Regions from separate parts of the Arthrobacter sp. BPSS-3 genome, predicted to be linked through region 2. Evidence: predicted binding sites of a transcription regulator. Region 2 holds the regulator's gene; the other holds the start of a gene.
The links. Region 2 encodes Rex, which represses fermentation and respiration genes when NADH is low (regulators of the CRP and FNR family bind a similar motif). Its sites were predicted from a motif close to CTTGTGAANNNNTTCACAAG; they were not measured.
Positions count from the first base shown of each region.

Region 1 (4,452 bases), on a different contig from region 2:
GCTCAGCGAGGCTCCTACACCCAGCAGCGACAGGGCGTCCTCGTGCGCGCTAACCGTGCCGAGGGCCTCCAGTACCTGCGCCCGCCCGTCGTTCAGGGCGGGGAAACTCAGCGACGAGGGGTCGACGGCGTCGCCGCGGCTTGCGGGGGTCTTGCCCTCGGAGGGCGGGAGCAGAATCAGCACCGTACGATCCTACCGGCGCGGCTCCGGCATCCGGCGCCCGTCCCCATGGCGGCTGCCGGGCCTCGTGAAGGTGGTGGCGCGCCTAGCTGGGCGGGGGAGGGGCCGGCGGCGTAGCTGCCGTCCGGGCGGCGGCCGCCGCGGCCTGGTTCTCCCGGGCGAGGAAGGCCGAGAGCTCTCCGATGGTGCTCATGAGAGGTGCCGGGAAGACGACCGTGGAGTTCTTGTCCACCGCGATCTCCACCAGAGACTGCAGGTTCCGCAGCTGCAGGGCGAGCGGGTGCTCCATCATCATGTCCGAGGCCTCGCCGAGGGCAGCGGCCGCGATCGATTCGCCCTCGGCGGCGATGATCTTGGCCCGCTTCTCCCGCTCCGCCTCGGCCTGCCGGGCCATGGCCCGCTTCATGCTTTCGGGCAGCTGGATGTCCTTGAGCTCCACCAGGGTCACCTCGACGCCCCATTCCAGGGTCAGGGCGTCCAGGATCTCCCGGATATCCCCGTTGATGCGCTCGGTCTCGGAGAGCGTTTGGTCCAGGCTGTGCCGTCCCACCACCTTACGGAGCGTGGTCTGGGCGATCTGGTTGATGGCGGCGGCGACGTTCTCGATCGCGACGACGGACTTCACGGCGTCGATGACGCGGTAATAGGCGACGGCGGAGATGTCCACGCTGACGTTGTCCTGGGTGATGATCCCCTGGGACTGGATGGGCATGGTCACGATCCGGAGGCTGACCAGTTGCAGCCGGTCGACGACCGGGATGATGAAGCGCAGCCCCGACATCCGCACGCCGATCACGCGGCCCAGGCGGAAGAGGACGCCGTGCTCGTACTGGCGGACGATCCTGATCGAGGAACGGGCGGCGATCAGCACGAGGACGGCGACGATCAGCCATATGACGACGGCGGTGAAGTCCATCCGGATCGCTTCCTTGGACGGTGGGGTGCCTGTTTCCATTCTCCCACCGGCCGGGGCGGAAGGATCCGGGGCGAACGGCCCGCCGGCCAGACCGTAGAATGGTCAGCGGATGGGTTGACCAGGCGGCCGCGCGTCACGCAAGTGGCTCGAGGAACGTCCGGGCTCCGCAGGGCAGGGTGGTGGGTAACGCCCACTCGGGGTAACCCGCAGGCCAGTGCCACAGAGAACAGACCGCCCGGGGCGGCGCCGTGTTTGCACGGTTCCGCGGCCGGGTAAGGGTGAAACGGTGGTGTAAGAGACCACCAGCTTCCCGGGTGACCGGGAAGGCTAGGTAAACCCCACCCGGAGCAAGGCCAGACAGGACACGTTTGAGGGCTGCCCGCCCGAGTGTCCGGGTAGGCTGCTGGAGGGCGTCGGCAACGGCGTTCGTAGATGGATGGCCGCTATTCCCGTGCCGGCAACGGCCCGGGACCACAGAACCCGGCGTATCGGTCAACCCATCCCACGACTTAGAGCAGGACAACGGCTGAGGGCCGGCACCATGCGGTGCCGGCCCTCAGCCGTTGGTGGACGTGCGGGTCAGGCTTTGCGTTTGATCCAGCCCCACACGGCGGTGGCGACCAGGAGGACCAGGCCGATGATGGCCAGCCACAGCAGGCCCTTCACCACGAAGCCGAGGATCGAGAGGATGAGCCAGATGACAAGAAGTGCAACGATGAGTCCCATGCCGCCATCCTAGGCCAGTGGTGCCGGGAAACCCCGGCAATCCGATGTGAGTGATTTCACCCTGTACCGGCCGGTAGGGGGAGGGGGTCCGCCCTAGAATGGAGCGTGAACGTAGAGGTTCAGCCATCGGGTCTGCGTTCGCAGCCGGTGGCTTTTTCTTTGCGGTCACGCGCTCGCCGGGGTGGACCGAATCCCCGCAGCGAGAAGGTTCCGGAGACCCGCCGGCGGCCGACTTCCGCACACGAGGACGTATGCGGTGGATTTTAGGAAGGTAGTTCTGTGAGCCAGACGTCAGATTCTTGTCTTGATACGTGGATGGGCCGGGAGGCGCTCGCCGAGGCCATGATTCCGGTGATCGGCCGGCTGTACCGCGAAAACAATGTGGTGACCTCCATTCACGGCCGGAGCCTGATCAACAAGTCCACCATGAACATCCTGAAGGCGCACCGCTTCGCCCGCCGGATGAGCAAAGAGGAACTCCGCCTCGAGGAGACCGCCCCGCTGCTGGACGCGCTCACCAAGCTGGACCTCGGCGCCGCGGCCATCGACATCGCCCGCCTGACCGAGAAGTACCGCGCCGAGGGCGACGGCGTCAGCCTGGATGAGTTCCTCCGCGAAGAACTCGCTGAGGTTGTCGGCAAGCGCGGCGGCGATGACCGCACCAGCACCGACGTCGTGCTCTACGGCTTTGGCCGCATCGGACGCCTCCTGGCCCGCCTCCTGATCGAGAAGGCCGGCGGCGGCCACGGCCTGCGCCTGCGCGCGATCGTGGTGCGCCGGGGCTCGGACAACGACCTCGCCAAGCGCGCCAGCCTGCTGCGCCGTGACTCCGTCCACGGCTCCTTCGAGGGCACCATCAAGGTTGACCTCGAGAACGACACCATCACCGCCAACGGTGTGCAGATCCAGGTCATCTACTCGGACAACCCCGCCACCGTCGACTACACCGCCTACGGCATCCACGACGCGCTGGTGGTCGACAACACCGGCCGCTGGCGCGACGCCGAGGGCCTCTCCCAGCACCTGCAGAGCAAGGGCGTGTCCCGGGTTCTGCTCACCGCACCGGGCAAGGGCGACCTGAAGAACATCGTGCACGGCATCAACCACGCCGCGATCACCGACGAGGACAAGATCGTCACCGCCGCGTCCTGCACCACCAACGCCATCACCCCGGTGCTGAAGGCTATCAATGACCGCTACGGTGTCATCCACGGCCACGTGGAGACCGTCCACTCCTTCACCAACGACCAGAACCTGATCGACAACTTCCACAAGGGCGACCGGCGCGGACGCTCCGCTGCGCTGAACATGGTCATCACCGAGACCGGTGCCGCCAAGGCCGTCGCCAAGGCCCTCCCCGAACTCCAGGGCAAGCTCACCGGCAACGCCATCCGCGTCCCCACCCCCGACGTCTCCATGGCCATCCTGAACCTGAACCTCGAGAACGGCACCACCAAGGACGAGGTCAACGACTACCTGCGTGAGATGTCGCTGCACTCCGAGCTGCGGAAGCAGATCGACTACATCGACTCGCCCGAGGTGGTCTCCACCGACTTCGTCGGCTCCCGCCGCGCCGGCATCGTGGACGGCCTCGCCACGATCTCCAACGACAAGAACCTCGTCCTCTACGTCTGGTACGACAACGAGTTCGGCTACAGCTGCCAGGTGGTCCGGGTCATGGAGGAAATGGCCGGGGTCAACCCGCCGTCGTTCCCCGCCAAGGACGCCGTCGCCACCCTTGAGGCCGCGGGCCTGCCCGTCGAGGTCGGCTAAGTCACCGACACGGAGCGCTTTCCCGGCCGGTTCTCTGGAAACGGCCGGGAAAGCGAACCACAATGGGAGCCATGGAACAGAACCAGGCTACGGAGCACGAAACCACCCTTGAACACGCCCTCGATGTGGCCCGGCGCAATGCCAAGGAAGCCAAGCGGCTCCTCGACGACGCCCGGGCCAAACGTGAGGCCGGCGAGATCGATGACGCCCGGGTCAGCCAGCTGGAGGCCCTGTCGAACCTCGCGGAGGAGGACCTCCGCCGCGTCACCCGCGAACAGTAGCCCGGCGGACCGCCCGAGACCTTCCCTCCACACTGTGCATAACCGCGGCCCGAGGCGGGGAGCGGCCTAGGCTTTTCCCGTGATGGAGAACCAGCACCCGGCACGGGATCCCACGGGGACGGCGTGAGCGTCACGTGGGCGCAGTACCGGCGGGCACGACGGCGGTCCCGGCAGGCGTGGCTCGTCCTGGCGGCCGCCGCGCTGGCCGCCCTCCTGGTACCGGCCTGGTTCTTCACGGATGGCCAGTTCCGCCTCGGCGGCGGGTTGTCCGACGGGCCCTCGGACGCACCGGTGCTGGCGGCGTGGATGAGTCCCGTCGTGTCCGTCCGGGCTGTGCCGGCGGGCCGGGCCGCGGACCTGCTCGAGTCGCTGCCGGTCAGGGCCCGGGATCCCGCCGCAAATTACGACCGGGCGGCGTTTGGACAGGCGTGGCTCGACGTTGACCGGAACGGCTGCGACACCCGAAACGACATCCTGCGGAGGGACATGGCCGACGCCCGTTTCACGGACGGGTCCCGCTGCCGGATCGGGTCCGGCAGTTTTCGAGAGCCCTATACCGGCCGGCAGACCGCCTTC
Region 1 covers NZ_JBIMMV010000002.1:270,452-274,903, forward strand. Annotated here, with positions in the region: gene ACFVY3_RS04225 (YaaA family protein) at 1-183, opposite strand, end outside; gene ACFVY3_RS04230 (slipin family protein) at 266-1,096, opposite strand; RNA gene rnpB (RNase P RNA component class A) at 1,207-1,600, shown strand; gene ACFVY3_RS04240 (hypothetical protein) at 1,676-1,822, opposite strand; gene ACFVY3_RS04245 (glyceraldehyde-3-phosphate dehydrogenase) at 2,102-3,595, shown strand; gene ACFVY3_RS04250 (hypothetical protein) at 3,667-3,876, shown strand; gene ACFVY3_RS04255 (HNH endonuclease family protein) at 4,000-4,452, shown strand, end outside.
Region 1: ACFVY3_RS04245 (glyceraldehyde-3-phosphate dehydrogenase) is a predicted target of Rex. The motif match lies at 1,866-1,885, and genes of this name have one in related genera.

Region 2 (4,452 bases):
ACCACCGGCGACCTTCCCGAGCCACCCAAGCCAGGCGCCAACCGGTTCGCGTGGCCTGCAGACCATCCCCGGAACTTCCGTGAGGTTCTGCCGGTGGGCGGTTACGCGGGAATGTTCATGGTCCCGCCGATGCCTGTTCCACTGAGGATTTCGTACTGGATTTGGGTGGCCGGCGGCCTCCTCGGGCTGCTGGCCGGCGTCGTCGGGCTCTTTGGCGGGTTGGTCCTCTTCGTCGTCTCCCCCGGTCCCGGCATCCTGCTGCTGCTTCTGGTGCTGATCGCCCTCGCCCTCGCGGCGGCCCAGGTGACGCTGGCCATGAAGATGAAGGAGGGCCGGGAGTGGGCCCGGTACGCCCTGACGGTCGCCGCCGGTGTGAGCCTCCTGCTGGCCGCCGTCAGTACCGGGTTGGCCGGGGGCGGGAGCTGGCCCAGCTTCGTCATCTGCCTCGCTGCCACGGTGCTGATGTGGCTGCCGGCGGCCCAGGCCTGGTTCGAAGCCGGCAAGTCCCGGACCTGAGGCCGCCGTATTTCACGGGAAGTGCGCGGCATCCGTTCCCCCACAACGGCGCGCGGTCGGGGTACGGTGGGACTATCCACGCTGGGGGCAGGGTCTAGGCGCTGATCCCGGCAGTTCGCCTTCAAATGCAGAGGACCGCCATGACCAACCCGCCAGTCGAGCCCTCCAGCCCTGACGGGCACGAGTCCGGCACACCCCAGTACGGACAGAACCCGCCGCAGTACGGCCAGAACGCTCCCCAGTACGGCCAGCAGGCACCCCAGTACGGGCAGCAGCCGCAGTACGGCCAGAACGCGCCGCAGTATGGCCAGCAGGCACCCCAGTATGGGCAGAACGCGCCGCAGTATGGCCAGAACGGCGCTCAGTACGGGCAGCCGCAGTACGGCCAGCAGCCCCCGGCGTACACCAACGGCCCCTCGCCGTACGGTTACCCGTCCGAGCAGCCGCAGCAGTCAGCCGCGGGCCAGCCGCAGCTGCTCAACACCGCCTTCTGGCTGCTGGTGGCCTCCGGCGTCGTCTGGGTGATCTCGCTGCTCCTGGCGCTCGGTACCCTGGACAACCCCGCGATGCGCAGCACGGTCGAGCAGCAGATGGCCGCCGGCGGCGCGGACATCAGCTACGACAGCATCAAGGGCGCGGTGATGGTCAGCATCATCGTCTTCGCCCTGATCAGCGCCGGCCTGTACGCCCTGGTGGCCCTGAACGTCCGGAAGGGCCGGAACTGGGCCCGCATCCTCGGCACCGTGCTGGCGGCCCTGTCGCTGCTGAGCCTGTTCCCGCTCAGCCTCGGCACGCTGGCCGTGGTCCTCGGCGTCGCCGGCATCGTCATCTTGTACATGCCCGCCGTCGCCCCGTACTTCAAGAAGCAGCAGCCGTTCGCCAACCCGTACGGCCGCTAGACGCCGCGTTCACGCGCCGGGCGCGGGACCCGGACGACGCCGACTGATCAGTCGGCGTCGTCCGGGTCCTGCGCCCTTTGTGCGTGGTAGGCGAGGATCTGCAGTTCGGTGGCCATGTCCACCTTCCGCAGGTTGACCCCGTCCGGGACCTGGAGCATCACCGGGGCGAAGCTAAGAATGCTGCGTACCCCCGCGGCAACCACGCGGTCGCACACGCTTTGGGCGACGGCGGCGGGCAATGCCAGCACCACCATGTTGGCGCCGGTGCGGTGCAGGACCGCTTCGAGGTCGGCGGCGTCACTGACCCGCAACCAGCCCACCTCGCTGCCGATCACCATCTGGTCGGCGTCGAGGATGGCGACGATGTCGAAGCCGCGGGACTCGAACCCGCCGTACCGGGCCAGCGCCTTGCCCAGGTTGCCGGCGCCGACGATCGCGACCTTCCAGTCCCGGGTCAGTCCCAGAGCCGCCGCGATGTGCTGGTTCAGGTACTGCACCTCATAGCCGACGCCGCGGGTGCCGTAGGAGCCGACGTAGGACAGGTCCTTGCGGAGGGTGGAGGAGCTGACCCCGGAGGCCTCGGCGAGCGATTCGGACGAGACCCGGTCCACTCCCTCCGACAGGAGCGTGGTGAGGGCGCGCAGATAGAGGGTCAGCCGCGCCACGGCCGCGGGCGGGATTTGCTTGGCGGCTGCGCCGGCACCCGCGGCCAGGGCGCCGGGTGTGGGGTCCAGCGAGGTCACTATCTGCTCCATCGAGTTCTGTTGTCTTCCCACTCTAGGGCCGGGCGACTTCGGCCCACAAAGCAGCGGCGGCCGGCCGGCTTATCAGTGCCAGGCTGAATGACCTGCTCAGTGGCCGGTGCCGAGCGCGCGGGTAAGGGTCCGCGTCAGCCGCGCCTCATCGATCCGCCAGAAGTCGCGTTGCACCCCGTCCACCAGCACCACCGGAATTTCCTCGGCGAAACGCTCACGCAGGGCCGCGTCGTCGTCGATCGACTGCTCGGACCACTCCAGGCCCAGCGCGGCGGTCACCCGGGTCACGGCGTCGCGCGCGTCCTCGCACAGGTGGCAGTTCGGCTTGGTGATGAGGACGACGGCGGGACTGGGCGCCTGGTGCGGGTCGGTGCTGGCCATGGTTTAACGGTAGCCGGGCGCCGCCGCCGTCGTCGACGCAGCCCTGGTCCGGCCCCGCCGAAGGTGCCGTGCCCCTCTCGCCGGCACGGTTCGCTGGGCTTTTCGGCCCGCTCCTCCGGTGCGGCGGAGGGCTCCGATCACGGGGATGCCTGCCGCATTGACTAGACTCGTGGCATGCCCGAGGAGAAGATCGTCGCCGTCGCCGCGAGGACGGCAGCGTCACCGAAGCACGGCGAAGCTGCCTTCTTCGACGTCGACAACACGCTGATGCGCGGCGCCAGCCTCTTCCATGTGGCACGCAAAATGCACCAGCGCGGGGCGTTCACCCTCCGCCAGGCCGCAGGGTTTGGCTGGAAACAGCTGATGTTCGTCTGCCGCGGTGAGAACCTCGAGGACGTCCACGCCGTCCGCGATACCGCCCTCAGCCTGGCGTCCGGCTTCACCGTCAAGGACATCGAGGCCCTCGGCGAAGAGGTCTACGACGAGATGATCGAGTCCCGGATCTGGCCCGGCACCAAGGCCCTCGCCGAACAGCACCTGCGGATGGACCGGCCGGTCTGGCTCGTCACCGCGACGCCGATCGAGGTGGCCACGGTGATCTCCACCCGGCTGGGCCTCACCGGCGCACTCGGCACCGTGGGCGAGATCCACGAGGGCTCCTACACCGGGCGGCTGGTGGGCGACATCCTGCACGGTCCGGCCAAGGCCGTCGCCGTCCGCCGCATCGCCGAGGAGCAGGACCTGGACCTGTCCCGCTGCTGGGCTTACAGCGACTCGCACAATGACATTCCCCTGCTGAGCATGGTGGGCCACCCGGTGGCGATCAATCCTGACGCCCGGCTGCGCCGCCACGCCCGCGAGAACAACTGGCCGGTCTACGATTTCCGGTCCGGCCGCCGCGCCGCGACCCTGGGCCTGAAGGCGGCCACGGTCGGCGGCGCCATCTACGGCCTCTGGCGCAGCTACTCCCGCTTCCGCGGCCCCACCGCCTAAGCTCCCCCGGTTTCCGCTACGGTTCCGGACGGCGGCGGCGCTCCCCCGGATGGGACAGCCCCGGCGTCACCGTTTCCGCTACGGTTCCGGACGGCGGCGGCAGATTCGGACCGGCGCACCTCTGGTCCGGTATGCGCTGGTCCGAAATCGGTGCTTATTTCCGCTAGCGCCGCGGATTCCGCGCCCGAGCCTCAAAGCACACCGCCCCGGTTGGCCCTCGTCCGGGCAAAGAAAATGCCCGCTGCCGGATGGCAACGGGCATTTCACGCTGAACGAAGTATCTCTACTTCTTGTTGCGGCGCTGGTGGCGGGTCTTGCGAAGCAGCTTGCGGTGCTTCTTCTTGGCCATACGCTTGCGACGCTTCTTAATAACTGAACCCACGTAAGTTCCTTACCGGCTAGATGCAGTACCTGCCCGTTGGGAAGTGTCCGCGGGCTTAGCAGCAGACTGAAACAACTGACAGGTTCTTACAATGACGTTAAACGTTCCTTAACAGGGTACCGCCTCCGCGGCCCGCACCACGACCGCGGCCCGGGCAGGGATGAAGCGCGGCCCGGGCTGAACGGCGGCGGGCTCAGGCCGTTTCGGTGTGCCCGTCGACCACAGCACCCTTGAGGTACTGTTCGACGGCGCTTTCCGGAACCCGGTAGGAGCGGCCAAAACGCACCGCCGGCATTTCACCGGAGTGCACCAGGCGATACACGGTCATCTTGGATACGCGCATGACCTCCGCGACCTCGGCCACAGTGAGAAAGCGCGCGTTGGAGAAGTTGGCCTCCGAAGACATTTCCCTTATTCCTTTTGCTCAAGCGAACGGCTGCCCCGTCTGAACGACATGGCGGTGTGCCGATGCTGAGCCATCAAACAACCATGTGCTAGATACTCTAGGGGTTTCTGGTGCCAATGT
Region 2 covers NZ_JBIMMV010000001.1:165,467-169,918, reverse strand. Annotated here, with positions in the region: gene ACFVY3_RS00845 (hypothetical protein) at 1-516, shown strand, start outside; gene ACFVY3_RS00840 (hypothetical protein) at 657-1,415, shown strand; gene ACFVY3_RS00835 (redox-sensing transcriptional repressor Rex) at 1,463-2,158, opposite strand; gene ACFVY3_RS00830 (glutaredoxin family protein) at 2,267-2,551, opposite strand; gene ACFVY3_RS00825 (HAD family phosphatase) at 2,726-3,544, shown strand; gene ACFVY3_RS00820 (30S ribosomal protein bS22) at 3,828-3,926, opposite strand; gene ACFVY3_RS00815 (helix-turn-helix domain-containing protein) at 4,120-4,332, opposite strand.